DNA from 4 places in the Enterobacter cloacae complex sp. HYC074_NIDB genome. Region 4 is predicted to be linked to each of the others. Evidence: predicted binding sites of a transcription regulator. Region 4 holds the regulator's gene; each other region holds the start of a gene.

Region 1 (7,433 bases), 2.4 Mb from region 4:
AGGGCGGCGCGGCGCTGGAACAGCTGAGCCAGGTTCAGCACATCGCCTTCGATAAAACCGGCACGCTGACCGTCGGCAAGCCGCAGGTGACCGGCGTGTATCCGCAGGACATCAGTGAAGACGCCCTGCTGACGCTGGCCGCTGCCGTGGAGCAGGGCTCCACTCACCCGCTGGCGCAGGCGATTGTGCGAGAAGCGCAGTCGCGCGGGCTGAACATCCCTCCGGCAACCGCCCAGCGAGCGCTGGTCGGGTCAGGGATTGAGGCTGTGGTCGAAGGCAAAAAAGTGCTGATCGCCGCGGCAGGCGCGTTCCCGAATCCACAGGTTGAGGCATTAGAGCAGGCCGGGCAGACGGTCGTTGCCGTGATGCAGGACGGTGTACCGATGGGCATGCTGGCGCTGCGCGACACCCTGCGTGACGATGCGAAAGACGCCGTCGACGCGCTGCACAGGCTGGGAGTACAGGGCGTGATCCTGACCGGCGATAATCCGCGCGCGGCGGCGGCGATTGCCGGTGAGCTGGGGCTGGAGTTTAAGGCCGGATTGTTGCCTGCGGATAAAGTCAGCGCGGTAACCGAGCTGAACAGCAACGCCCCGCTGGCGATGGTCGGGGACGGGATAAACGATGCCCCGGCAATGAAAGCTTCCACCATCGGCATTGCGATGGGCAGCGGCACCGACGTGGCGCTGGAGACCGCCGACGCGGCGCTGACGCACAACCGCCTGACCGGGCTGGCGCAGATGATAGATCTTGCGCGGGCGACGCGCGCCAATATTCGGCAGAACATCGGCATTGCGCTGGGTCTGAAGGGGATTTTCCTGGTCACCACGCTGCTCGGCATGACCGGACTGTGGCTGGCGGTACTGGCGGATACGGGGGCGACGGTGCTGGTTACGGCGAACGCGTTGCGGCTGTTGCGCCAAAGGTAAAAGTGAAACGGCAACCGGGTTGCCGTTTCTCGTGTTTGCCCCCTCTCCCCGCGGGAGAGGGCCGGGGTGAGGGCATCAGGCCGCACGCATCACTGCATCCCTAGCAGCCCCGGCAACCACAATGAAATCGCCGGGATGTACGTCACCATCCCCAGCACCACCAGCAACATACCGTAAAACGGCAGCATCGCCCGCACCACGTGCTCGATCTTCTGCTTACTCACCGCGCTCGCCACGAACAGCACCGATCCGACCGGCGGCGTGATCAGCCCAATCCCCAGGTTTACCATCATGATCATCCCGAAATGCACCGGGTCGATCCCCAGCGAATTGGTCACCGGCAGCAGCACCGGGGTCAGGATCAGGATGATCGGCGCCATGTCCATCAGCGTGCCAATCAGCAGCAGCATGATATTGAGGTACATCAGGATCACGTATTTGTTATCGGAGAGCGACGTGAAGAATTCGGTGATGCGCATCGGCAGCTGCATGTAGGTCATTACCGCGCCAAACGCCGCGGCAAAGCCAATCAAAATCATCACGATGGTGACGGTTTTCACCGTGCGGCACATCAGCTTCGGCAGTTCGCTCCATTTATAGTCGCGGTAGATAAACATAGTGACGAAAAACGCCCACAGGCAGGCCACGGCGGCAGATTCGGTCGCCGTGAATATCCCGGACAAGATCCCGCCGAGGATAATCACCACCGTCATCAGCCCCCACAGGGCATCGAGCATGATTTTCAGCGCCTGCCTGAACGGGATTTTGTCCCCCTTCGGATAGCCGCGCTTGCGGGCGAAGCACAGGCAGAGCACCATCAGGCTCACGCCCATCAGCAGGCCCGGCAGCACGCCCGCGATAAACAGCGTGGCGATGGAAACCGTTCCCCCTGCCGCCAGGGAGTAAATCACCGAGTTGTGGCTGGGCGGGATCAGGATCGCCTGCACCGACCCGCTGGCCGTCACCGCCGCCGCGTATTCGCGCGGATAGCCCTTCTTCTCCATCTCCGGGATCATCACGCTGCCGATAGACGCCGTATCCGCCACCGACGAGCCGGAAATCGCGCCGAAGAACGTTGATGCCACGATGTTCACCAGCGACAGCCCGCCGCGAATAAAGCCGACAAAAACGTACGCGAAGTTAACCAGCCGTCGGGCAATACCCCCTTCCGCCATGATCGCCCCGGCAAGAATGAAGAACGGGATCGCCAGCAGGGTAAATTTATTCACTCCACTGGTGATCTGGATCATCAGCGCCTCCAGCGGCAGGTCAATCCACAGCGCGCCCGCCACGGCGCTTAAGCCGACGGCGAAGGCCACCGGCATCCCCAGCGCCAGCAAAATGGCGAGGGTGAATAACAAAACAAACGCATCCATTGTTCACCCCTTAACTGTGATTGCCGATCAGCACGACCGGACGGTTTTCCTGCGAGCCAAACAGCAGGCGTTCAAGCACAAACAGGATCAAAATGGCCGACCCGACAGGCAGCGGCAGATAGCTTTCGCCGGAGGTCAGGAGCGGAAACTCCGCCACCGGCTGCTCCCACAGCTCGACGCACAGCCAGTAGCTGTACCAGCACATCAGGCCGGAGATGAGCAGCATCAGCAGATCTACCACTCGCGCGCACACTCTTTGCAGCGACGCGGGCAGGCGGTCGGTGAGCATGTTGACCGCGATATGCGACCCGGCGCGATAGCTCACCGCCGCGCCGATAAAGGTAAACGTCACCATGCAGATAATGGCGATCGGCTCCGGCCAGGATTCGCCGCGATTGAGCACATAGCGAGAGAAGATGCCAATGGGGATCACAATCGTCATCACCAGTAGCGAGAGACCCGCCACCACCATGGCGAGCAGGTACAGACGGTCCATCCACTTCAGGTAGAGTTCGGACATACGTACTCCGGCTTACTGAACGTCAGCGATGGCTTTCATCAGATCCTGATGCTTATCGCCATACTGCGCGCGCACCGGCTCTGTCGCCTTGATAAACACCGTTTTATCGATGTCGTGGAACTGCACGCCGCCGGCCTTCATTTTCGCCAGCGCCTGGTCGTTATACGCATTCCACAGCTTGCGCTGCTCGAACTGCGCTTCGCGGGCCAGCGTCAGGATCTTTTGCTGTTCGTCAGCGCTGAGCTTCTCCCATTTCACTTTGGAGTAGAGCAGCATTTCCGGGGTGATAAAGTGGCCGCTCAGCGTGTAGTTTTTGGCGACCGGCATATAGTTATGGGCGATAAAGGTTGGCGGGTTGTTCTCCGCGCCGTCGATCACCCCGGTCTGCATGCCGCTATAAACCTCGCTGACGCCCATCGCCACCGAGTTCGCTCCCATCGCTTTCAGCGTGGCCAGCGCCACCGGGCTGCCCTGCACGCGGATTTTCTTCCCTTTCAGATCGTCCGGTTTGACGATCGGCTCTTTGGTGATCAGGTTGCGGGTGCCGGAATCCATCCAGCCAAGGAAGACCAGACGCGATTTCGGGTTGGCGGTGAGTTTGTCGCCGATCTGCTTGCCGATATCCCCGTCAATCACCTTGTGCATGTGGTCTTCATCGCGGAATACGTAGGGCAGGGTAAACACTTCGATATCCGGCAGGATGGCAGCCACCGGTGCCATGGAGACGCGGATCATGTCGATCGCCCCCATCTGCGCCTGCTCAATCATCTGCTTTTCATCCCCCAGCACGCCGCCGGGGAAGACCTTAATCTCCAGCTTGCCATCGGTTTGTTGTTTGAGTTTTTCACCCATGTGCTGGACCGCCACCACGTTCGGGTAGCCTTCGGGATGCACATCGGCGGCTTTAATGGTCTGGGCAGAAACGGTGCAGGCGAAAGCAGTCAGACACAGCGCGGCCAGTAACGGCTTGAGGGTCGTTTTCATTAAGTCAACTCCAGGGTAGTGAGATAAGCGTTAAAACGATGTTTTAATTTTTGACGCTTAAAAATTAGACTACGGCTGGAAAAGGGAGGGTGAAGCGCCTCACAAAAAGCGCGAAATTTTGAAACGATGGTTCGAAATTGTGATGAGTACTTGTCGGGTGGCGGCTGCGCCTTACCCGACCTACTACACCCGTAGGCCCGTGCAAGCGAAGCGCCGCCGGGCGTCAGGCCGCACTTACCCCTTACGAATCAAATACCGGTACGGCAAGGTCTCGGTTTGCTGCGCCACCAGCTCATGTTCCATAAAGGTACAAAAGCCGGGGATATCACGGGTGGTAGCCGGGTCATCGGCGACGATCAGCAGCGTTTCGCCACTCTGCATGTTACGGACGGTTTTACGCACCATCATTACCGGCTCCGGGCAACGGAGGCCCTGAGCATCAAGCGTGTGGTCTGGGCTGGAAAACAGGTCGGTCATTTTCTTCTCGTTCAGGTAAAAACGGCTGTAGTTTACGCCCCGCTATCGCCAATGCAAACCAGGTTAACGATTGCGTGAAAATTAGCCATTGCAAAGTGTCGTCAAAGCAGTATCATGCGGCGGCTTTATTGGGTTCCCTCACCCCAAATATTAATCAAAAAGGTACAATATGAACTCCTTTACACAATCGCAGCGCGTCAAGGCGTTGTTCTGGCTTTCGCTATTTCATCTGCTGGTGATCATCTCCAGTAACTATCTGGTACAGCTCCCCATCTCCATTTTTGGTTTCCATACCACCTGGGGCGCGTTCAGTTTCCCGTTTATTTTCCTTGCGACGGATTTAACCGTGCGTATTTTTGGCGCACCGCTGGCGCGGCGGATTATTTTTGCGGTGATGATCCCGGCACTGTTTGTCTCCTACGCCATCTCCTCGCTGTTTTACATGGGAAGCTGGCAGGGCTTCGAAGCGCTGACGCACTTCAACCTGTTCGTCGCGCGTATTGCCACCGCCAGCTTTATGGCCTACGCCCTGGGGCAGATCCTCGATGTCCACGTGTTTAACCGCCTGCGTCAAAACCATCGCTGGTGGATGGCGCCAACGGCCTCCACGCTGTTCGGTAACGTGAGCGATACGCTGGCCTTCTTCTTCATCGCCTTCTGGCGCAGCCCGGACGCCTTCATGGCAGAACACTGGATGGAAATCGCTCTGGTGGACTACGCCTTTAAGGTGCTTATCAGCCTGGTCTTCTTCCTGCCGATGTACGGCGTACTGTTGAATATGCTGCTGAAAAGGCTGGCAGATAAATCTGAAATCTCCGCATTGCAGGCAGGTTAAGGGTTCGCTTTATCAGTTGTGATAAGATGAACGAATGAGCCGTTATGGCCGTTTATCGAAAGGAAGAAGTCAATGCGCAATCTGGTTAAATATGTCGGGATTGGCCTGCTGGTTGTTGGCCTTGCAGCCTGTGATAACAGCGACACCAAAACGCCTGCTCAGGGCGCGTCAGCAGAAAGCAACGCCACCGGTCAGCCGGTGAGCCTGATGGATGGCAAACTCAGTTTCTCTCTGCCCGCGGACATGACCGACCAGAGCGGTAAGCTGGGTACCCAGGCGAACAATATGCACGTCTATTCCGATGCCACCGGCCAAAAAGCGGTGATTGTGATCGTCGGTGACGATACCAGCGAAGATCTGGGCGTGCTGGCCAAACGCCTGGAAGATCAGCAGCGCAGCCGCGACCCGCAGCTTCAGGTGGTCACCAACAAGTCTGTTGAACTGAAAGGCCACACGCTGCAACAGCTGGACAGCATCATCTCTGCCAAAGGCCAGACCGCGTACTCCTCCGTGGTGCTCGGCAAGGTGGACAATAAACTGCTGACCATGCAGATCACCCTGCCGGCAGATAATCAGCAGAAAGCGCAGACCGCCGCTGAAAACATCATTAACACCCTCGTGATCCAGTAATCGTTCACCGGGATGCCGTGGCCTCCGTCGCTTGCGCCGGGGGCCATTTTTTTGCCACGACTTTCAGACTAACGCTCCAGACGAAGCCCATCCGGCGCACTACAATTAACACGCCCCCCGGAAAAAGGAATTCTTATGACTGCCAGCCCGCCCGACAAAGCCGGACTTCATATTTTATTAAAACTTGCCTGCCTGGTGGTTATCCTTGCGGGTATCCACGCGGCGGCGGATATCATTGTTCAGCTTCTGCTGGCGCTGTTTTTCGCCATTGTGCTCAACCCGCTGGTGACATGGTTTTTACGCCGGGGCATCAGCCGCCCGGTCGCGATTACCATTGTGGTGATGGTGATGCTGGTTGTCCTGACGGCGCTGTTCGGCGTGCTCGCCGCCTCGCTGAGCGAATTTTCCACCATGCTGCCGCAGTACAATAAAGAGCTGACGCGCAAGCTGGTCGATCTTCAGCGCATGTTGCCGTTCGTGAATCTGCATATCTCACCGGAACGGATGCTGCGCCGGATGGATTCCGAGAAGGTGATGACCTACGCCACCACGTTGATGACCGGGCTTTCCGGGGCAATGGCCAGCATTCTGCTGCTGGTGATGACAGTGGTGTTTATGCTGTTCGAAGTGCGCCACGTGCCGTATAAGCTGCGTTTTGCCCTGAACAATCCGCAGATCCACATTGCCGGCTTGCACCGCGCGCTGAAGGGCGTGTCCAAATATCTGGCGCTGAAAACATTGTTAAGCCTGTGGACCGGCGTGATTGTCTGGCTGGGGCTGGTACTGCTGGACGTGCAGTTCGCGCTGATGTGGGGCGTGCTGGCGTTTTTACTGAACTACGTACCCAATATCGGCGCGGTGCTTTCCGCCGTTCCGCCGATGATCCAGGCGTTCCTGTTTAACGGTTTTTATGAGTGCATGCTGGTAGGGGCGCTGTTCCTCGTCGTGCATATGGTGCTGGGTAACATTCTTGAGCCACGCATGATGGGCCACCGTCTGGGCATGTCGACGATGGTGGTGTTTTTATCGTTACTGATCTGGGGATGGCTGCTGGGTCCGGTGGGCATGCTGCTCTCCGTGCCGCTCACCAGCGTCTGTAAAATCTGGATGGAAACCACGAAAGGAGGCAGTAAACTCGCCATTCTTCTGGGTCCGGGTCGGCCAAAAAGCCGTTTGCCGGGATAACCGGGTGGAAAGGGTCAAAAGTGACGTTTATTCGCCAGCGCGACGACAACATTGTACGATGTGCGCAGTAAATCGCGCTGGCGAAGAAAAAGTCACAGAAACAGGTTTATCGCGGACGCGCGTAGATGAAATTTACACTTACCCTTATCGACTGGCAGGCAAGAGCGCCAGGACTCAGCGATGCCGACGAATGGCAGGCATGGTCACGCCGGTCTGACGCCATCGATCCCGCTGCACCGCTGGCGAAACTGACCGATCTGCCGATGATGACCGCCCGCCGCCTGAATTCAGGCAGCAGGCTGGCCGTCGATCTTGGCCTGATGATGCTGCGCAAACACCGCATCGATGCCGTCGTCTACAGCAGCCGTCATGGGGAGCTGGAGCGCAATTTCCGTATTCTCCAGGCCCTGGCGGCAGAACAGCCCGTTTCCCCCACCGATTTTGCCATGTCGGTACACAACTCGGCGGTCGGCAATCTCACTATCGCCGCGCGTCAG
Region 2 (7,433 bases), 1.4 Mb from region 4:
TGATGGCTGCTACCGAATTGAGGGTTCCGCCCTTAATCAACGTTTGTGCCTGCTGCACTGGCTGCGCAGGGCGCTTCGGCTGTGTCCACATTTTGTCGCCCAACAGTTTACTCCTGCCTTAAAAACCGCGCTCAAACAGCACGGCATTGCCCGCCCGCTTTATGACGATGCGAACCTTCGGGCGCTTATCAACTTTTGTGCGCGCAAGCTTCAGCGCCAGTTTGAGTCCCGCGACGTACAATTTTTACAGCTCTATCTGCAATATTGTCTGATTCAGCATCATCTGGGCAATACGCCGGAGTTTTCGCCCGTTCAGCGCAGCTGGACGCAGTCCCGAGGGGAATACTTTACGGCGCAGGAAATTGTCCGCCACTGGAAACGGCGCGTCCCGCAGGGAACGCACAGCGATGAACAGCTGTTCCTGGCGCTGCTGTTTATGATGCTTCGCACACCCGACCCGGTGATGGATAAACACCAGCAGGATCAGCGCCTGCGTCGCGCCATCGTGCGTATGATTGCCCGTTTCCGGGCACAAACCGGGATGAACTTCAGCGATGAGCAAGGTCTGACCGATCAGCTTTATATCCATCTGGCTCAGGCGCTGGACCGCTCCTTGTTTGACATCGGCATCGACAACAGTCTGCCGGAAGAGATCCACCGTTTATACCCCCGGCTGCTGCGCACCACTAAAGAGGCGCTGTTTGAGCTGGAAGCCGAATTTGGTCTGCGATTCTCCGGTGAAGAGATGGCTCTGGTGGCGGTGATTTTTGGTGCCTGGCTGATGCAGGAGACCGATCTGCATGAAAAACAGGTGGTCCTGTTAACGGGGGAAAATAAAGCCTGTGAAGAGTTAATTGAGCAGCAGCTTCGCGAGCTGACGCTGCTGCCGCTCAATATTCGTTATCTTAGCCTGGAGGCGTTTAAGAAGGAGGGCGCGCCCCGCGAGGCGGCGCTGGTTATTACGCCTTATCCAACCGCCCTGCCGCTGTTCTCGCCGCCGCTCATTCATGCCGTTGAGACCCTGAACACGCAGCAGCAGGAACACATTCGCGTAATGCTCGAATCGTAGTTACGTGCGAGCAGCGACTTTAGGGCGAATAACGATGGCCGGTAAAGCGACCAGCGCCATCACCCAGAACACACCGTGCCCCAGGTGCTGATAGAGGAAACCGGCAAATACGGTCATCACCGCAATACTGCCGCCCATCGCCACCGCTGAATAGACCGCCTGAAGACGAATAACGTCCCCACCCTCTCGCGCCGCGATGTAGCGCATCGCCGCCAGATGGCAGACGGTGAAGGTTCCACAGTGCAGAATTTGCGCCATAATCAGCCACGGCAGCTCCGTCGTCCAGCCCATGATGCCCCAGCGCGCCACGCCGCACACGGCGGAAAGCAGCAGCAGGTCACGCGCCCCGAAACGACGGAACAGTTTTTGGCTCAGCGCGAAGATAATAACCTCCGCCACCACGCCGAGCGACCACAGGTAGCCTACCGCAGAAGCCGAGTAACCCGCCCCCTGCCAGTAGATGGCGCTGAAGCCATAATAGGCCGCATGCGCCCCCTGAAGCAGACAGACGCAGGCCAGGAAACGCCAGCTTTGCGCCACCAGCGAGCGCCAGGCGGGCCAGCCGGCGCTCTCCTGATGGCGGCTTTCGCCCTGCGGCATCACCGACGGACGCAGCAACATACCGAGCAGCATTGAGGCGATGCCGAGCGTTAGCAGCGCCAGAATGGCACGATAGTCATAGAGGCTGACCAGTTTCCCGACCAGCGCAGAGCCGATCACGAAGGCAATCGATCCCCACAGGCGCACGCGGCCATAGTCCATGGTGATCTGCTTTTGCCAGGTGTTCGCCAGGGCATCCGTCAGCGGCACCAGCGGGGAGAAGAACAGATTAAAGCCAACCATTACCACCATCAGCCAGGCAAACTGGTGGCTAACCCAGAAGCAGGCGGCAAAGACCAGCGTCAGCAGGGCCAGAATTCGCACCGCTTTAATCAGTAAGGAGGGATCGCTGACGCGGGGCGCAATCAGCAGACTACCCAGGAAACGTGCCACCAGCCCCGCGCCCAGCAGGATGCCAATGGTCTCAGGCGTCAGACCAATTCCCTTGAGCCAGACGCTCCAGAAAGGCAGAAAAATACCGTAACTAAAGAAATAGGTGAAATAGCTGAGCGCCAGCCAGCGCGTGGAATGCAAGACCATGAATCCCTCCCGAAATGGAGGCGATAGTCTGGCGTTAATCCCTGACTTTAGCAAGTCGTTAGCGCGCTATAAATTAACTAAAAATTAACATCATCACCAGCCGGACAGCGTATGGCGAGAGCGGTAAAACTGTATTACGTTTATAAGACATCGCCTGAAGAGGTCGTTTGCCATGAACAGCTTACGTTATTTCGATTTCGGCTCCTCTCGTTCTCTCCTGCTTTTAATTGCCCGCATTGCTATCGTGGTCCTGTTTATTATTTTCGGTTATCCCAAGCTGACGGGGTTTAGCGGCACCGTTCAGTATATGACGTCGCTCGGCGCCCCCATGCCCATGCTGGCCGCGATTATTGCGGTGGTGATGGAAGTCCCCGCCGCGATTCTAATCGTGCTGGGCTTTTTCAGCCGCCCTCTCGCGGTGATCTTTGTCTTCTATACGCTGGGAACGGCGGTGATTGGTCACCACTACTGGGATATGACGGGCGATGCGGTCCTGCCAAATATGATTAACTTCTACAAAAATGTGAGTATCGCTGGCGCATTTATTTTGCTGGCGATTACCGGGCCGGGGGCCATCTCCCTCGATCGACGTTAGCCCATAAAAAAAGGCCGCATGAGCGGCCTTTTTCAGTTCTGCAACGCAGAGAATTATGCGTACACCGGGAAGCGTGCGCAGATGTCCAGCACTTTACCTTTAACGCGCTCGATAACCGCGTCGTCATTGATGTTGTCCAGAACGTCACACATCCAGCCCGCCAGCTCTTTTACTTCCGCTTCTTTAAAGCCACGACGAGTTACGGCCGGAGAACCGATACGGATACCGGAGGTCACGAACGGGCTCTTCGGATCGTTTGGCACGCTGTTTTTGTTCACGGTGATGTTGGCGCGGCCGAGGGCTGCGTCAGCTTCTTTACCGGTCAGGTTCTTATCAACCAGGTCCAGCAGGAACAGGTGGTTTTCAGTCCCGCCAGAGACCACTTTGTAGCCACGATTCAGGAACACTTCCACCATCGCTTTGGCGTTTTTAGCAACCTGCTGCTGATAAACCTTGAACTCTGGCTCCATCGCTTCTTTCAGCGCGACGGCTTTCGCGGCGATAACGTGCATCAGCGGGCCGCCCTGGGCGCTTGGGAATACGGCGGAGTTCAGCTTTTTGTACAGCTCTTCGTCACCGCCTTTCGCCAGGATCAGCCCACCGCGTGGACCCGCCAGGGTTTTGTGGGTGGTGGTGGTCACAACGTGCGCATGTGGAACCGGATTCGGGTAAACGCCAGCGGCAATCAGACCGGCAACGTGCGCCATGTCGACGAACAGGTACGCGCCGATGCTGTCAGCGATTTCACGCATTTTTGCCCAGTCAACGATGCCGGAGTAAGCAGAGAAGCCACCGATGATCATCTTCGGCTTGTGCTCTTTGGCCTGCTTCGCCATGTCTTCGTAGTCAATTTTACCGGACTCATCAATACCGTAAGGGATGATGTTGTACAGTTTGCCAGAGAAGTTAACCGGGGAGCCGTGAGTCAGGTGGCCGCCCTGCGCCAGGTTCATACCCAGAACGGTATCGCCCGGCTGCAACAGCGCGGTATAAACAGCGAAGTTAGCCTGAGAGCCAGAGTGCGGCTGGACGTTCGCGTAGTCAGCGCCAAAGAGTTCTTTCGCACGGTCAATAGCCAGCTGCTCAACGATATCAACGTATTCGCAACCGCCGTAGTAGCGCTTGCCCGGATAACCTTCAGCATATTTGTTGGTCAGCTGAGAACCCTGCGCCTGCATCACGCGCGGGCTGGTGTAGTTTTCGGAGGCGATCAGTTCGATGTGCTCTTCCTGACGTACTTTTTCCTGCTCCATAGCCTGCCACAGTTCGGCATCATAATCGGCAATGTTCATTTCACGCTTTAACATCCGCATCTCCTGACTCAGCTAACAAGTAAATTTTTGGCCTGAAAAGGCAGTCCTGTTGGACGACGGGCAACAGTATAACTGAATAGTTCTGCGATAACAGGTCTTGACAAACGATTTTACGCAAACGTTTACCTCCACGCCACGCAAGGGTTTGAGCAATAAAGCTCTCACCATTTTCAACGGATTTCTTTTCAGCTTTGTGATGCATATTTTTCACGATGCAAAGAACCATTTACATTGCAGGGGTATTTTTATAAGATGCATCTAAAATACATCATTAAAGTAACATCAGAAGGAAGCTGCTATGCTCGACGCCCAAACCATCGCTACCGTGAAAGCCACAATTCCCCTGCTGGTTGAAACGGGTCCTAAACTGACCGCCCATTTCTACGATCGCATGTTCGCGCATAACCCGGAGCTCAAAGAGATTTTCAACATGAGCAACCAGCGTAACGGCGATCAGCGCGAAGCGCTGTTTAACGCTATTGCCGCCTATGCCAGCAACATCGAAAACCTGCCGGCTCTGCTGCCTGCGGTGGAAAAAATCGCCCAGAAGCACACCAGCTTCCAGATCAAACCTGAGCAGTACAACATCGTCGGCAGTCACCTGCTGGCGACCCTGGACGAAATGTTCAGCCCGGGCCAGGAAGTACTGGATGCCTGGGGGAAGGCCTATGGCGTACTTGCAAACGTATTCATCAACCGTGAAGCACAGATCTACAGCGAAAACGCCAGCAAGAATGGCGGCTGGGAAGGCACGCGCGCCTTCCGCATCGTTGAGAAAACCCCGCGCAGCGCACTGATCACCAGCTTTGAGTTTGAGCCAGTTGACGGTCAGCCAGTTGCCGATTACCAGCCGGGCCAGTATCTGGGCGTCTGGCTGAAGCCTGAAGGCTTCCCGCATCAGGAGATTCGCCAGTACTCCCTGACCCGCAAGCCAGACGGCAAAGGCTATCGCATTGCGGTTAAACGTGAGGAAGGCGGTCAGGTATCCAACTGGCTGCATAACGAAGCCAGCGTGGGCGACGTGGTCCATCTGGCGGCACCGGCGGGCGATTTCTTTATGGCCGTTGAAACGAATACCCCGGTGACGCTGATCTCCGCAGGCGTGGGGCAGACGCCAATGCTGGCGATGCTGGATACGCTGGCGAAAGCAAACCACAGCGCGCAGGTTAACTGGTTCCACGCGGCGGAGAACGGTGATGTTCACGCCTTCGCGGACGAGGTGAAAGCGCTGGGAGCGGGTCTGCCACACTTTACCGCGCATACCTGGTATCGTTTACCCACGGAAGCCGACCGCGCAGCGGCTCGTTTCGACAGCGAAGGCCTGATGAATTTAGGGCAGCATGAAGGGGCGTTCAGCGCACCGGGGATGCAGTTCTACGTTTGTGGGCCGGTAGCGTTTATGCAGTATGCCGCGAAGCAGCTGGTAGACCTGGGCGTGAATAAAGACAACATTCATTACGAATGTTTCGGCCCGCATAAAGTGCTGTAATGCAAAAAGCCCCTCAACGAGGGGCTTTTTTTTCGCCGGGTGGCAGCTGCGCCTTACCCGGCCTACCAAATCTTTTTTAAATCGCCGCGTCGTCTTCTTCGCCGGTACGGATACGGATCACGCGCGCCACGTCAAAGACGAAGATTTTCCCGTCGCCAATTTTACCGGTCTGCGCCGTGCGGATGATGGTATCCACACAGGTATCGACGATATCATCGCTTACCACGATCTCGATTTTCACTTTCGGCAGAAAGTCCACCATGTACTCTGCGCCACGGTATAGCTCGGTGTGGCCCTTCTGACGACCAAAACCTTTCACTTCAGTTACGGTCATCCCGGTGATGCCTACTTCTGCCAGCGCTTCACGTACATCATCCAGTTTGAAAGGTTTAATAATCGCATCAATCTTTTTCATGGTGGGTCCTTAAACTCTTGCCAGTAAGCAGCCTCGTAATCGGTTGCTCACAGTATCATATTCAGGCGAATTTTGCGGTATTACTCTTTAAAATCGTTCGCTTCCAGCTCATGGCGTGAGAGCAATTTATAAAACTCGGTACGGTTACGCCCGGCCATGCGCGCCGCGTGGGTCACGTTGCCTTTGGTGATTTGCAGCAGCTTGCGCAGATAGTTCAGCTCGAACTGGTTTCGCGCTTCCGCAAACGTCGGTAAGGCCGTGTTTTCCCCCTCGAGCGCCTGCTCCACCAGCGCATCGCTGATCACCGGCGATGACGTCAGCGCCACGCACTGCTCAATCACGTTCACCAGCTGGCGTACGTTGCCCGGCCAGCTTGCTGTCATCAGGCGTTTCATCGCATCGGTGGAGAACGCGCGCACGAATGGTTTGTGGCGGTCAGCGGCCTGGCGCAAAAGGTGATTTGCCAGCAGCGGGATATCTTCCGCACGCTCGGCCAGCGCCGGGATTTTCAGGTTGACGACATTCAGTCGATAGTAGAGATCTTCGCGGAACTCGTTGCGCGCCATCACCTTGGGCAAATCGCGATGGGTAGCGGAAATAATGCGCACGTTGATATCGATATCGCGGTTGCTGCCAAGCGGACGCACTTTCCGCTCCTGCAACACGCGCAGCAGTTTGACCTGCAACGGCGCGGGCATATCGCCAATTTCATCAAGGAACAGCGTGCCCCCCTCTGCCGCCTGGAACAGCCCTTCACGGCTGCTCACCGCGCCGGTAAAGGCGCCGCGGGCATGGCCGAAGAGCTCAGACTCAAGCAGTTGTTCCGGCAGCGCGCCACAGTTGATGGCAATAAAGGCATTTTTACTGCGTGGGCTGGCGTTGTGGATCGCCTGGGCCAGGATCTCTTTCCCGGTCCCGCTCTGGCCGTTGATCAGCACGCTAACGTCGGATTGCGCCACCATCCGCGCCTGTTCCAGCAGGCGCAGCATCACAGGGCTACGCGTCACGATGGATTCACGCCAGCCGTCGTCGCCGGATGGCGCAGCGTGCTCAAGAGCACTGTCGATCGCTTTATAGAGGGCGTCTTTATCCACCGGTTTGGTGAGGAAGCTGAATACCCCCTGCTGCGTCGCGGCCACCGCATCAGGAATAGATCCGTGAGCGGTGAGGATAATCACCGGCATCCCGGGCTGCTGCTTCTGGATCTCCGTGAACAGTTGCAGGCCATCCATTTCATCCATGCGCAAATCGCTGATCACCAGATCGATTTTCTCGCGGCTGAGCACTTTCAGCCCCTCCTGCCCGCTTTCAGCGGTGACCACGCTGTAGCCTTCGCTGACCAGACGCATCCCCAGCAGCTTTAACAGCCCGGGATCGTCATCCACCAGTAACAGATGGGCAGGTTTACGGCT
Region 3 (7,433 bases), 930 kb from region 4:
TCACCCCGGCCCTCTCCCACGTAAAGAGGGAGAAAACCTAACAATTCCCTCTCCCTGTGGGCTGAGGGATCCCCAGTAATATGGTCATGCCACCATGACCATATTACTGTACTCTTTTCCCAGCTTTTTCATCTCGTTACCTATATTCAGTCGCCTTACTTTATCAGGCTCATGCCGGATCACTTCTTCTGCCAGACTCAGGTAGGACAGAACCCGTTTATGCCTGACGCTGCTTGCCTGATAGTGCCTGTGTAAGCACTGTCTTTCGGCCCTGTAGCCTGCCAGCCACATCACCAGACTTGCCATCGCCGCCACCATATTCAGTACTTCCAGTCGTCCTTTTCCCTGGCTCCGGCTCAGCCTCAGACCGAACCCGAAGCGCGGACTCTTGTCGTCCCGGAAGTTTTGTTCTATCTGCATTCTGCGGCTGTACAGCGCCATTATCTGGTGTGGCTCCAGACTTTCTGCATTACTGAACAGCAGCCACGGCTCCCGTGCGCTGCTGCGGTGTTCCCGCTGTGTTTTTGGCATTCCGCCCTTTCCATGACGCCCTGCTTCCGGGCGCCTGTGCAGATAAAACCGTCCGTAACAGGGCGTACGTGGTTTACGGGACAGGACACCGTGCCCCACGCAGACCGGTTGCCCGGAGGCCTCAAGCTCGCTGATTTTCATCCACTTTTTTTCTCCGTCCAGCCGGAAGCTGATGCAGCCCCTGACCCTGCCGGTAAAGCTCCAGCCCAGCTGGCTGACATGCCGGAACCAGTCTGTTCTGAAGCCGGCATCCGTAATGACGGTGACGGCTTTATCTTTCGGGATGGCATCATGGAGGCGGTCAAGGAAGCGACACTGTACATCGCTGTTCTGCGCCAGCTCTGCGGGAACCACCTCACTCATAAGAGGAAGTGAACGACCATTACAGAGCAGGCTTGCCCGCAGAAGATGCCAGTTCCTGTCATGCCAGCCTGTCCAGTCGACAGCGATAACACAGAAGGGCATCACGGAGGTGATGGCATGTGTGAGGTGGTGCTGAATACGGGGAATATCACGCTGGAGAGCGGTATTGCCCAGGGCACGGTCAACCCGTTTAATTTTATTTTTGACGTGCGCCCTGCCGGGCAGGGTTCGTCCCAGGCTGGTCAGGGTCAGTCTGGCGCCGTGGGTGAGGGCAACAGCCATGGAAACAAGGACATTAACCCGAAAGCTGTGAATGTCCGGTAAAGACGCGGAGAAAAATTTCTGGCAGACTGTCTGTAAAGGCACGATGAGGTCTCTTCTGATTTGTTAGCGCAACCAGTAGATCACACTTCATCGTGCTTTTCATTTTTCTGGGGAACCCTCAGCCCTGTGGGAGAGGGTTAGAGTGAGGAGAAAATTACTTACGACGCCAGGTGGTTCCCTGCGGGCCATCTTCCAGAATAATGCCCATCTCGGTCAGACGGTTACGCGCCGCATCCGCCGCCGCCCAGTCTTTCGCCTGACGCGCTTCCAGACGCGCTTTAATCAGTGCTTCAATTTCCGCCACTTCGCCGTCGTCCGCCTGCGCGCCGCTTTGCAGGAACACATCCGGCTCCTGCTCCAGCAGGCCGAGCACGGAAGAGAGCTTACGCAGATGAGACGCCAGCGCATTGGCCGCCGCCATATCTTCTGACTTAAGGCGATTCACCTCACGCGCCATGTCGAACAGCACGGAATAGGCTTCAGGGGTGTTGAAGTCGTCGTTCATGACCTCAACGAAGCGGGCTTCGAACGCCTCGCCGCCTGCGGCTGGAACAGACTTGTCGGTGCCGCGCAGTGCGGTATACAGACGCTCCAGCGCAGCGCGCGCCTGCTTCAGGTTCTCTTCGCTGTAGTTCAGCTGGCTGCGATAGTGGCCAGACATCAGGAAGTAGCGCACGGTTTCCGCGTCGTAATACTTCAGCACGTCGCGCACGGTAAAGAAGTTGCCCAGCGATTTCGACATCTTCTCGCGGTCAACCATCACCATCCCGGAGTGCATCCAGTAGTTCACGTACTCGCCGCCGTGAGCACAGGTGGACTGCGCGATTTCGTTTTCGTGGTGCGGGAACATCAGATCCGAACCGCCGCCGTGGATGTCGAAATGGTTTCCCAGCTGCTTGCAGTTCATCGCGGAACATTCAATGTGCCAGCCCGGACGCCCTTCGCCCCACGGGGATGGCCAGCTCGGTTCGCCCGCTTTGGACATCTTCCACAGCACGAAGTCCATCGGATTACGCTTCACGTCAACCACGTCCACGCGCGCACCGGCCTGGAGCTGGTCCAGATCCTGGCGGGAAAGCGCACCGTAGGTTGGGTCCGTCGGCACCGAGAACATCACGTCGCCGTTGTCCGCCACATAGGCGTGACCGCGCTCGATCAGCTTTTGGGTGATATCAATGATTTCATGGATATGGTGGGTCGCACGCGGCTCGCTGTCCGGGCGCAGAATATTTAAGGCGTCAAAATCCTTGTGCATTTCGGCGATCATGCGATCCACCAGCGCGACAAAGCTTTCGCCATTTTCATTAGCACGTTTAATGATTTTGTCGTCGATGTCGGTGATATTGCGCACATACTTCAGGTTGTAGCCCAGGAAGCGCAGGTAGCGTGACACCACGTCGAACGCGACAAAGGTACGGCCATGGCCGATGTGACAGAGATCGTAAACCGTAATACCACACACGTACATGCCGACTTCCCCGGCATGGATAGGTTTAAATTCCTCTTTTTGGCGCGTCATTGTATTAAAGATTTTTAACATCGAAGATTCCATGTAAACACGTGTGTGGATTGTTTGTTCCTTATAATACCCATAATTCGGAGTACGGTCAGCACACAATGCAAGGTGATCGTGTCCTGTGGTTATGCTATAACAAGCCCCTATATGTGACCCGAGCACGGGTCGACGCACCACAATAACGGAACAGGATGCAAAAATGGTTACTTTCCACACTAATCATGGCGATATCGTAATCAAAACCTTTGATGACAAAGCGCCTGAAACAGTTAAAAACTTCCTGGACTACTGCCGCGAAGGTTTCTACAACAACACTATTTTCCACCGTGTGATCAACGGCTTTATGATCCAGGGCGGCGGTTTCGAGCCTGGCATGCGCCAGAAAGAGACGAAAGAAGCGATCAAAAACGAAGCGAACAACGGCCTGAAAAACACCCGTGGTACGCTGGCAATGGCCCGTACTCAGGCGCCACATTCTGCAACCGCACAGTTCTTCATCAACGTAGCGGACAACGACTTCCTGAACTTCTCTGGCGAAAGTCTGCAAGGCTGGGGCTACTGCGTATTCGCAGAAGTGGTTGAAGGGATGGACGTGGTCGACAAGATCAAAGCCGTTTCTACTGGCCGCAGCGGTATGCACCAGGACGTTCCTAAAGAAGACGTTGTGATTACAAGCGTGACCGTCAGCGAGTAATTCGTGGCTACACTCTTTATTGCGGATCTACATCTGCAAACAGAAGAACCGGCGATAACCGCCGGTTTTCTGCGTTTTTTACGCGGTGAAGCGAAAAACGCCGACGCGCTGTACATTCTGGGCGACCTGTTTGAGGCCTGGATTGGCGACGACGATCCGAACCCGCTGCACCGTGAGATGGCTGCGGCCATTAAAACGCTGGTGGATTCCGGCGTCCCCTGCTATTTCATTCACGGCAACCGTGATTTCCTGATCGGCCAGCGCTACGCCCGCGAGAGCGGCATGACGCTGCTGCCGGAAGAGCAGGTGCTAAACCTCTATGGCCGCAATATTCTGATCATGCACGGCGACACGCTCTGCACTGACGATACTGGCTACCTGGCGTTTCGCGCCAAAGTTCACACCCCGTGGATCCAAAAAGTGTTCCTCGCCCTGCCGCTGTTTATTCGCAACCGCATCGCCGCCAGAATGCGCGCGGGCAGCAAGGCCGCCAACAGCAGCAAATCGATGACCATCATGGACGTCAACCCGCATGCGGTGGTGAAGGTGATGGAGAAGCATCGCGTTCAGTGGCTGATCCATGGCCATACCCATCGTCCCGATGTGCATTCCCTTATCGCCAACGGCGAGCCCGCCCATCGCGTGGTTTTAGGGGCCTGGCACAGCGAAGGATCGATGGTCAAAGTCACGCCGGAAGGTGTTGAACTGATCGCCTTCCCGTTTTAACCCTCCCCGTCTTTTCGCCCATTTCCCGACCACGCAACCGTTTTCCTTGCCGGTATTACATGCTATTCTCTGTGCCCTCGAAAGCAGTGTGTTCCGCACCACAGGAGTTTTAAGACGCATGTCTTCCCGCAATAATCCGGCGCGTGTCGCCATCGTGATGGGGTCCAAAAGCGACTGGGCTACCATGCAGTTCGCCGCCGAAATCTTTGAAATCCTGAATGTTCCGCACCACGTCGAAGTGGTTTCCGCGCACCGTACGCCGGATAAACTGTTCAGCTTCGCCGAAAGCGCCGAAGAGAACGGTTACGAGGTGATCATTGCCGGTGCGGGCGGCGCAGCACATCTGCCGGGCATGATTGCCGCCAAAACGCTGGTGCCGGTACTGGGTGTTCCTGTGCAAAGCGCCGCGTTAAGCGGGGTTGATAGCCTTTACTCTATCGTCCAGATGCCGCGCGGTATTCCTGTCGGTACGCTGGCGATTGGTAAAGCGGGTGCGGCAAATGCCGCCCTGCTGGCCGCGCAGATCCTGGCGACGCATGATAAAGAGTTACATCAGCGTCTGGCGGAGTGGCGTAAAGCCCAGACCGACGAGGTGCTGGATAACCCGGATCCGCGGGGTGCAGCATGAAGCAGGTTTGCGTTCTTGGTAATGGTCAGCTTGGCCGGATGCTGCGTCAGGCCGGTGAGCCGCTGGGTATTGCCGTCTGGCCCGTCGGGCTGGATGCCGAGCCGGAAGCCGTGCCGTTCCACCAGAGCGTGATCACCGCCGAAATTGAACGCTGGCCGGAAACCGCCCTGACCCGCGAGCTGGCGCGCCATAACGCCTTTGTAAACCGCGACGTGTTTCCGATCATTGCCGACCGCCTGACGCAAAAACAGCTTTTCGACAAGCTCGGCCTCGCGACCGCGCCGTGGCAGCTGCTTTCCGATAAGCGCGAATGGGATGACGTCTTTGCGATGCTGGGAGACCTGGCGATTGTGAAGCGTCGCGTCGGCGGCTACGACGGCCGCGGGCAGTGGCGCCTGCGCGCGAACGACACCGCCGAGCTGCCGGATGACTGCTACGGCGAGTGCATCGTTGAGCAGGGCATTAACTTTAGCGGTGAAGTGTCGCTGGTGGGCGCGCGCGGGCATGACGGGCACACCGTTTTTTACCCGCTAACGCATAACCTGCATCAGGACGGAATTCTGCGCACCAGCGTCGCCTTCCCGCAGGCCAATGCTGACCAGCAGGCGCAGGCGGAAGAAATGCTCTCTGCCATCATGCATGAGCTGGGCTATGTGGGCGTAATGGCGATGGAGTGTTTCGTCACGCCGTCGGGTCTGCTGATCAACGAACTTGCGCCGCGCGTGCACAACAGCGGTCACTGGACGCAAAACGGCGCCTCCATCAGCCAGTTCGAGCTGCACCTGCGCGCCATCACTGACCTGCCGCTGCCGCAGCCGGTGGTGACCAGCCCGTCGGTGATGATCAACCTGATCGGCACCGATCTGAACTACAACTGGCTGAAGCTGCCGCTGGTGCACCTGCACTGGTACGACAAAGAGGTACGTCCGGGGCGTAAGGTCGGCCACCTGAACCTGAACGATATCGACACGGACCGCCTGAGCGCTACGCTGGAAGCGATTGTTCCCCTGCTGCCGCCAGAATACGCGAGCGGCATTGTCTGGGCGCAGTCAAAACTGAAGTAAGTATCCCCCGCCGGGGAGTTGACCTTCCCCTTCCCCGGCGTACAATTCCCGCCCATTGCTGCTCAGTTTTCTTCTGGAATCACCATAAACGATGGAACGGACTATCGCGCGATCCTCGCGTCCGATACCCCTTTAATCGACGTTCGCGCGCCGATCGAATTTGCCCAGGGTGCGATGCCCGCCGCACTCAACCTGCCCTTAATGAACGACGACGAGCGTGCCGCCGTCGGCACCTGCTATAAACGCCAGGGTCCGGACGCCGCGCTGGCGCTCGGCCATAGCCTGGTCAACGGCGAGACGCGAGAGGCGCGCATCAACGCCTGGCGGGAAGCCAGCCTGGCCCATCCTGAGGGCTACCTTTGCTGCGCGCGCGGTGGCCAGCGCTCACACATCTCCCAGGCCTGGCTGAAAGAGGCGGGAATCGATTATCCGCTGATCCGCGGCGGCTATAAGGCCCTGCGTCAGACGGCGATTCAGGTGACCATTGAGCAGTCACAAAAACCGATGGTGCTTATCGGCGGCTGTACCGGAAACGGTAAAACGCTGCTGGTTAAGCAGCATGCGCAGGGCATCGATCTGGAAGGGCTGGCGCACCATCGCGGCTCATCATTTGGTCGCACGCTCACCCCGCAGCTTTCCCAGGCCAGTTTTGAAAATCACCTTGCCGTCGAACTGCTAAAAAAAGACGCCGCGCGCTGGGTGCTGGAAGATGAAGGCCGGATGATTGGCTCTAACCACCTGCCGGAATGCCTGCGCGACCGCATGGTTGACGCCCCTGTCGTTGTCGTCGAAGACCCCTTTGAAGTCCGCCTGGAGCGCCTGCGCGAAGAGTATTTCGACCATATGTGGGCCGATTTTTCTGCTGCCTACGGCGAGAAAGCGGGCTGGAAAGCGTATAGCGAATATCTGCATCACGGCCTGTACGCCATTCGTCGCCGTCTGGGGCTGCAACGCTTCGCGGAATTTACCGCCCTGCTGGATGCCGCGCTTGTCGAGCAACAGCGTACTGGCAGCACTGACGCGCACTTCAGCTGGCTTGTGCCGCTGCTGAAGGATTATTACGACCCGATGTACGGCTATCAGCTGGAGAAAAAGGCGGAGAAGATTGTGTATCGCGGGACGTACGAAGAAATTGCTGAGTGGCTCGATCGCTGAAAAATAAAGCCGGGTGGCGAGGTAAAAGCAAAACGGCAACCTGGGTTGCCGTTTTTAATGTTTTTTCCCTCTCCCCGTGGGAGAGGGTCAGGGTGAGGGCATCAGGCCGCACCCTACATGACAACTTAGAAGTCGTAACGCAGACGCACCAGGTTCATGTCGCCCAGGTTGTCGGTGCTGGAGGTGAACACGTGTTCGTAATCCACGCGGAAACCGTAATCCAGCTGGAAGCTGATACCCACACCGTTGTCGATGCGCTGGTAGTTACGGCCATTCACGTACTCGATACGGTCGCCCATGAAGTACGGCTGGATGGATTTCACCGCATACTGACCAACAGGGAACTTGTAACCCGCAAAGTATTCAATACCCCATGCATCACCGGCGAAGTAGTCGTTAACGGACACTTTTTTGGTGGTCAGGAAGTTTTGA
Region 4 (7,433 bases):
ACCAGCAGCAGGCCGAGTGCGGCAATGATCGCCCCCATCACCGGCACAAAGCTATAACCCAAACCACCGGAGATCACCGCCCCGCCCGCTGCGGCCCCCAGCGCATTGCCCAGGTTAAACGCACCGATATTCACCGATGAAGAGAGCCCCGGCGCTTCGTGTGCAACGCGCATTACGCGCATCTGCAACGGTGGCACCACGGCAAAGGTTGCGGCGCCCCACACCACCATGGCAATCGCGGCACCCACTTCGTTACGCGCCAGCCACGGAATCGCCACCATGATGACAATCAGCAGCGTTAAAAAACCTTTCAGCGTCCCACTCACGGAGCGGTCGGCAAATTTCCCGCCGAGATAGTTGCCAATCGAGAACCCGACACCAATCAGCACCAGCATCGCGGTAACAAAGAGTGGCGTTGCGTGGGTTATGTCGTGCAGCACCGGGGAGATATAGGTGTAGAGCGTAAACATCGCCCCGGCCCCCAGCACCGTGGTGAGCAGCGCGGACAACACCTGAGGACGCATCAGCACCGCCAGCTCTTTACGTACTTCCGGACGTTCTCCAGCACTTCCTTTCGGCAGTGAGAAGAACAGCGCAACCATCGCGACCACGCCCAGTCCGGCGGTTGCGAGGAAAGACATACGCCAGCCGATGGCTTCTCCCAGCCAGGTGGCGGCGGGAACGCCGCCGATATTAGCGATGGTGAGGCCCATAAACATAGTGGCTACCGCGCTGGCCTGCTTATGTTTTGGCACCACGCTGGCAGCAACAACCGAGCCCAGTCCGAAGAAGGCGCCATGGTTGAGGCTGGTAAGAATGCGCGAAAGCATCAGAGTGGTGTAATCGGGCGAAATCGCGGAAAACACATTGCCGAGAGTGAAAATCGCCATCAGGAAAATCAGCGCGTTGCGGCGCGCACGGTGCGAAAGCAGCAGCGTCATCAGCGGCGCGCCCACCATCACGCCGATCGCGTAGGCGCTAATTAACATACCGGCCGCAGGGATAGAGACGTCTACCCCCCGGGCGATAACAGGCAATAACCCCATCGGGGAGAATTCAGTGGTGCCAATCCCAAAGGCGCCAATCGCCAGGGCCAGCAGGGGAAAATTGATTTTCATGAAGAGGCTCCGGATACCGTGCCATAACCCGGCACAGAACTAAGAAGTCAAAAGCATGACATCAATCACAAAAAATGAGAAGTTAACATTTTGGCAAAAGATTTTTGCCGGAGAGGTAACAATAGCGGCAAGAGAGGGAGAAGGTTCTCCCTCCGCCTGAATCAGTGCAGTGCAGCGGTTAAACCACCGGCAACAATCAGAGCAAGAACAACAATGGTGGTAAACAGCGAAAACTTCAGATCGGTACTCATCAATTTTTCTCCTTTTATTCACCCTACGAAAAGTGAGCTTGCTCATTTTTACACAGTTCAGGTCAAAAATCTTCCAGGATTTAAACGGATATCCACTTTACCTCTTCCCCTTTTCATCAAGATAGGACAAAATTCCACGCTAAATTTATTAGCGTACCGGCCACTGACCCCCTCCTGACGTCCTGTGTCGTTTTCCCGGCGTGTCGCAACTCATGTTTGCGTAATATGGGTGAGAGAAGGCAAACGTTTACCTTCAATTTTTTCAGGAGCTTAGGATATGGTCTGGAGTGACATTTAATGGCAACAATTAAAGACGTAGCAAAACGCGCAAACGTTTCCACTACAACCGTATCACATGTTATTAACAAAACGCGTTTCGTCGCTGAAGAGACGCGTAATGCCGTCTGGGCGGCAATCAAAGAACTGCACTACTCGCCAAGTGCCGTCGCCCGCAGCCTGAAGGTTAATCACACCAAATCGATTGGCCTGCTGGCCACCAGCAGTGAAGCGGCCTATTTTGCTGAAATCATCGAAGCCGTTGAAAAAAACTGCTTCCAGAAAGGCTATACCCTGATTCTGGGCAATGCGTGGAACAACATTGAAAAACAGCGCGCTTACCTGTCAATGATGGCGCAAAAGCGCGTCGACGGTCTTCTGGTAATGTGTTCTGAATACCCTGAGTCGGTCCTTTCCATGCTGGAAGAGTATCGCCACATTCCGATGGTGGTCATGGACTGGGGCGAGGCGCGCGCAGACTTCACCGACTCCGTTATTGATAACGCCTTTGAAGGCGGCTACATGGCGGGGCGTTATCTGGTAGAACGCGGTCATCGTGAAATTGGCGTGATCCCGGGACCTCTGGAGCGTAACACCGGTGCTGGCCGTCTGGCCGGTTTCATGAAAGCGATGGAAGAGGCGCTGATCACCGTGCCGGAAAACTGGATTGTTCAGGGCGACTTCGAGCCGGAGTCAGGCTATCGCGCCATGCAGCAGATCGTCTCCCAGCCGCATCGCCCTACCGCGGTGTTCTGCGGCGGTGACATCATGGCGATGGGCGCGCTATGCGCGGCAGATGAACTCGGCCTGCGCGTCCCCCAGGATATCTCGGTGATCGGCTATGACAACGTGCGCAACGCCCGCTTCTTTACCCCGGCGCTGACCACCATTCACCAGCCGAAAGATTCGCTGGGTGAAACGGCCTTCAACATGCTTCTGGACAGGATCGTCAACAAGCGTGAACAGTCCCAGTCCATTGAAGTTCACCCGCGCCTGATAGAACGCCGTTCCGTTGCGGACGGTCCGTTCCGCGACTACCGTCGTTAATCACTTTCCGGGGCCAGCTATGCTGGTTCCCGCAACCACTCCCGGTTCAGCGTTTCGCTGTCTCCCAGATAATCCAGCAGCCAGGCCATGGCGGGCGAGACGTCGTTTTGCTGCCACGTCAGACAGCATGCGGCATCCGGGAAGGGGTTTTCCAGCGTCAGAGCCACCCACTCTCCCGCGTCGATGCGCGGGCGCGCAAAATGCACCGGCACCATGCCAACGCACAGCCCCGCGCTCAGACAGGTGGCTGACGACTCCCAGTCCGGCGCGACCACGCGGCGCTGATTATCCAGCAACCAGGTAATGCGCTTGGGCAGCGAGCGGGAGGTATCTTCCAGCACCAGCGAGGGCCAGTTGCGTAATGTGTCATCGCTCAGCGGCCCTTCCAGCGCTGCCAGCGGGTGATCGCGCGCGACCACGCAGGTCCAGCTCAGCATGCCCATGTCGCGAAACGCGTAGCGCCCACCAACCGGGATCGCCTGGGTTGCACCAATCGCCATCTCCGCCCTGCCGTCCGCCAGCGCATCCCAGACGCCGTTGAACACTTCCTGCGAAACACGCAGTTCGACGTCGGAAAAATGACGATAGAAATCGACGATCATCTGCCGGGTCCGCTCCGGCTTAACAATGTTATCCACCGCGATAGCGAGATGCCCGCGCCAGCCGTTGGCGATCTGCTGGCACTGCTCACGGGTGATCTGCATTTTTTTGATGACAGACCGCCCTTCCTTCAAAAACCACGCTCCGGCAGGCGTGAGCTCCACGTCGCGATGACGCCGCTCGAACAGCGGCACCGCCAGCCACGCTTCCAGCTGACGCACCGTGTAACTGATCGCCGAGGGAACGCGATGCAGCTCCTGGGCGGCGCCGGTAAAGCTGCCGTTACGCGCCACGGCATCAACCACTTCAAGGGAATAATCTGACCACATCTTTAGCCTGCAAATTTTTTGAATGCACCCGCCAAATATTAGCGTTTCACAAGCCGCTTTGCACTCCCTACACTCTGCGCCAACGTACACCTGCCTCCTCAGGAGAAAAAAAGTGCAACCCAGGAAAGGATTTTTAGTCTGGCTCGGCGGCTTAAGCGTGCTGGGCTTTTTGGCGACCGATATGTATCTGCCCGCGTTCGCCGCGATGCAGGAAGATTTGCAAACCCCTGCCGCCGCCATCAGCGCCAGTTTGAGTTTGTTCCTCGCCGGTTTTGCTTTTGCGCAATTGCTGTGGGGGCCGCTCTCGGATCGTTTTGGCCGTAAACCCGTCCTGTTGTTGGGGCTGGCGATTTTTGCCGCAGGCTGTCTGGGCATGCTGTGGGTCCGCGATGCCGCCTGGCTGCTGGCGCTGCGCTTTATTCAGGCGGTCGGTGTCTGTGCCGCTGCGGTGACCTGGCAGGCGCTGGTAACCGATTACTACCCCGCCTCGCGCACTAACCGTATATTCGCCACCATTATGCCCCTGGTCGGCCTGTCGCCGGCGCTTGCCCCGTTACTGGGAAGCTGGATCCTGGCGCATTTCGACTGGCAGGCCATTTTCGCCACGCTCTTTGCTATTACGCTGGTCCTGATGCTGCCCGCGTTCGGGCTTAAACCGGCGCATAAAAAAGAGACGCATCCGGACGCGAAGCCCATCACCTTTACCTCTTTACTGCGGTCGAAAGCCTATCGCGGTAACGTGCTGATTTATGCCGCCTGCTCTGCCAGCTTCTTTGCCTGGCTGACCGGTTCGCCGTTCATTCTGCATGACATGGGCTACAGCCCGGCGGCTATCGGCCTGAGCTATGTACCACAGACCATCGCCTTCCTGGTGGGTGGCTATGGCTGTCGCGCCGCGCTGCAAAAATGGGAAGGCCAACAGATGCTGCCCTGGCTGCTGGTGCTGTATGCGCTAAGCGTGATTGCGACCTGGGCTGTCGGCTTTATTCCCGGCGCCGGGCTTGCAGAAATTTTGATTCCGTTCTGCGTCATGGCGATCGCTAACGGGGCCATCTACCCTATCGTTGTAGCCCAGGCGTTGCGTCCATTTCCGCAGGCGACAGGCCGCGCTGCCGCGCTGCAAAATACCCTGCAACTTGGCCTGTGCTTCCTGGCAAGTCTCGTGGTCTCTGCGTTGATTGCAACCCCGCTGCTCACCACTACCAGCGTGATGCTGATCACCGTTGCGCTGGCGGGATTGGGCTATCGCATGCAGTCCTCCGCGCTTCGCGAGCAGAATGACAATGCACAAACCGAAACGTCGCACGCCTGATTGCGCGGGAAACTATGTTAAAAACCAGTGATTAGGTAGCTAACAATTTTCTGTTGAATCACCAAATTTTGCGGCCTATACTGAATTTGGTTCGATTAAATACGATAAATATTAAGTGTTAACGGGAGCCGGAGCGCTCCCGTTTTACCATGGAAGGCATTTCGGCAAGGGTTATCTCCCTTCCTCTGTTCTACGTCGGATATTAGCCTCGCGGGCATTTACCGTGAGATTTCTCACAAACCAAAAAAGCGTCTACGCTGTTTTAAGGTTCTGATCACAGCAAGGTGATGGAGAAGCTATGAGTTCATCGTGTATAGAAGAAGTCAGCGTTCCGGACGATAACTGGTCCCGGATCGTCAGTGAACTGTTGGGACGTGCGGGCATTACGATTAATGGCTCATCCCCCTCCGATCCCCAGATAAAGCATCCCGATTTTTTCAAACGCGTGTTACAGGAGGGATCGTTAGGGCTGGGTGAAAGCTATATGGACGGCTGGTGGGAGTGTGAGCGGCTGGATATGTTCTTCTCCAGCGTATTACGCGCCGGTCTTGAAAAACAGCTCCCTCGTCATTTCAAAGATACCTTACGTATCGCCTCCGCCCGCCTGTTCAATCTGCAAAGTAAAAAACGGGCATGGATCGTCGGTAAAGAGCATTACGACCTTGGCAACGATTTGTTCAGCCGTATGCTCGATCCTTTAATGCAGTACTCCTGCGGATACTGGAAAAAAGCGACGACCCTGGAAGAGGCGCAGCAGGATAAGCTGCAACTGATCTGCGATAAATTGCAGTTACAGCCCGGTATGCGTGTGTTGGACATCGGCTGTGGCTGGGGTGGTCTTGCCTGGTTTATGGCGAAAAATTACGGCGTCAGCGTAGTCGGCGTCACGATTTCGGCTGAACAGCAGAAGATGGCGCAGGAACGCTGTCTGGGACTGGATGTTGATATTCGGCTTCAGGACTACCGCGACCTGAATGAGCAGTTCGATCGTATTGTTTCCGTAGGTATGTTCGAGCACGTGGGGCCGAAGAACTACAAGACCTACTTTGAGGTCGCCGATCGTAACCTGAAGCCTGACGGAATTTTCCTGCTACACACCATCGGCTCTAAGCGCACCGATAACAATGTGGACCCCTGGATCAACAAATATATCTTCCCGAATGGCTGTTTACCCTCTGTTCGCCAGATTGCGAACGCCAGCGAACCGCATTTTATTGTGGAAGACTGGCATAACTTCGGCGCAGATTACGACACGACCCTGATGGCCTGGCATGAACGTTTCCAGGCTGCATGGCCTGAAATCGCCGACAACTATTCGGAACGATTCAAACGGATGTTTAGCTATTATCTGAATGCCTGTGCGGGCGCGTTCCGTGCGCGGGATATACAGCTGTGGCAGGTGGTGTTTAGTCGTGGGATTGAGCACGGCTTGCGGGTGGCTCGCTGAAAAAATAACCCCGGTTTCCCGGGGTTAATTTTTATTCTTCTTCCACGGTCTTTATTATCGCCGCCTCTTTCGCCGCCAGCACGCGCTCAACGGTATCCACGACCGCCTGGGTCTGCGGATCAATTTCGATATTTACGCGCTGCCCCAATTTTTTTGCGCCAAGCGTAGTACGTTGCAGCGTTTCAGGAATTAAATGCACGCAAAAACGCGTTGGCGTCACTTCACCGACGGTCAGACTAATCCCATCGATGCCAATAAATCCTTTATAAAGGATGTATTTCATTAATGACGGATCCTGCACCTTGAACCAGATTTGACGGTTATTTTCCGAGGTCACGATTTTCGCCACTTCTGCGGTGGTCATAATATGGCCCGACATCAGATGCCCACCAATCTCATCGCTGAATTTCGCCGCGCGTTCAACGTTGATGATATCTCCTACCACCAGCTCACCCAGGTTAGTGATGCGCAGCGTCTCTTTCATTAAATCAAAGCTAATCTGATTACCGTTAATTTCGGTCACCGTCAGGCAGCAGCCGTTATGCGCTATCGACGCCCCGGTTTCAATGCCGTCGAGCATATATTCAGGCAGCTCAACCACGTGAGTGCGGAAATTCGGTTTTTCATCAATGGACACCACTTTGGCAGTGCCCTGCACAATACCAGTAAACATGCTTACAGCTCCTGTTCATTCCGAACGGCGATGACACCGTATAATCCCACCACAATAACAGTTGAAAAAACAGGTTGCCAGTGATGCGCAATTTCTGGCGATTTTTTCACTAGATAATTAGTTAAACCCCGCTACAATAGCTGGCATCCCTCTGTTTTTTCTTCTTGCTGCCAGTAACGGCGGCCTTTTTAGTCTCTCAAATAACTACAATACAAAGGTGTTCACGTGCAGAAGTATATGATCGAAGCGCGTCAGTTATTGGCACTGGCAATACCGGTGATCGTCGCGCAGGTAGCCCAAACCGCAATGGGATTTGTGGATACGGTAATGGCCGGTGGTTACAGCGCCACCGATATGGCCGCCGTGGCGATCGGAACCTC

The links. Region 4 encodes PurR, which represses purine synthesis genes. Its sites were predicted from a motif close to CANGCAAACGTTTGCNTG; they were not measured.
Region 1: a site for PurR is predicted at 4,346-4,363, ahead of tusA (sulfurtransferase TusA). Genes of this name have one in related genera too.
Region 2: a site for PurR is predicted at 4,229-4,246, ahead of glyA (serine hydroxymethyltransferase). Genes of this name have one in related genera too.
Region 3: a site for PurR is predicted at 4,185-4,202, ahead of purE (5-(carboxyamino)imidazole ribonucleotide mutase). Genes of this name have one in related genera too.

What each region holds. Positions count from the first base shown of each region.
Region 1 is NZ_CP114214.1:4,455,952-4,463,384, forward strand. It holds gene zntA (Zn(II)/Cd(II)/Pb(II) translocating P-type ATPase ZntA) at 1-929, shown strand, start outside; gene O1724_RS21705 (TRAP transporter large permease) at 1,019-2,305, opposite strand; gene O1724_RS21710 (TRAP transporter small permease) at 2,316-2,825, opposite strand; gene O1724_RS21715 (TRAP transporter substrate-binding protein) at 2,838-3,809, opposite strand; gene tusA (sulfurtransferase TusA) at 4,044-4,286, opposite strand; gene O1724_RS21725 (7-cyano-7-deazaguanine/7-aminomethyl-7-deazaguanine transporter) at 4,456-5,121, shown strand; gene O1724_RS21730 (DcrB family lipoprotein) at 5,194-5,751, shown strand; gene O1724_RS21735 (AI-2E family transporter) at 5,887-6,936, shown strand; gene O1724_RS21740 (beta-ketoacyl synthase chain length factor) at 7,062-7,433, shown strand, end outside.
Region 2 is NZ_CP114214.1:3,528,593-3,536,025, forward strand. It holds gene csiE (stationary phase inducible protein CsiE) at 1-1,069, shown strand, start outside; gene O1724_RS17080 (3-phenylpropionate MFS transporter) at 1,070-2,209, opposite strand; gene O1724_RS17085 (DoxX family protein) at 2,382-2,804, shown strand; gene glyA (serine hydroxymethyltransferase) at 2,858-4,111, opposite strand; gene hmpA (NO-inducible flavohemoprotein) at 4,416-5,606, shown strand; gene glnB (nitrogen regulatory protein P-II) at 5,683-6,021, opposite strand; gene glrR (two-component system response regulator GlrR) at 6,102-7,433, opposite strand, start outside.
Region 3 is NZ_CP114214.1:1,171,568-1,179,000, reverse strand. It holds gene O1724_RS05655 (IS4 family transposase) at 85-1,176, opposite strand; gene cysS (cysteine--tRNA ligase) at 1,373-2,758, opposite strand; gene ppiB (peptidylprolyl isomerase B) at 2,934-3,428, shown strand; gene lpxH (UDP-2,3-diacylglucosamine diphosphatase) at 3,432-4,154, shown strand; gene purE (5-(carboxyamino)imidazole ribonucleotide mutase) at 4,273-4,782, shown strand; gene purK (5-(carboxyamino)imidazole ribonucleotide synthase) at 4,779-5,846, shown strand; gene mnmH (tRNA 2-selenouridine(34) synthase MnmH) at 5,931-7,001, shown strand; gene O1724_RS05620 (porin) at 7,127-7,433, opposite strand, start outside.
Region 4 is NZ_CP114214.1:2,097,569-2,105,001, reverse strand. It holds gene O1724_RS10430 (MFS transporter) at 1-1,118, opposite strand, end outside; gene cydH (cytochrome bd-I oxidase subunit CydH) at 1,280-1,369, opposite strand; gene purR (HTH-type transcriptional repressor PurR) at 1,667-2,692, shown strand; gene punR (DNA-binding transcriptional activator PunR) at 2,710-3,621, opposite strand; gene punC (purine nucleoside transporter PunC) at 3,734-4,933, shown strand; gene cfa (cyclopropane fatty acyl phospholipid synthase) at 5,232-6,380, shown strand; gene O1724_RS10400 (riboflavin synthase) at 6,412-7,053, opposite strand; gene mdtK (MdtK family multidrug efflux MATE transporter) at 7,279-7,433, shown strand, end outside.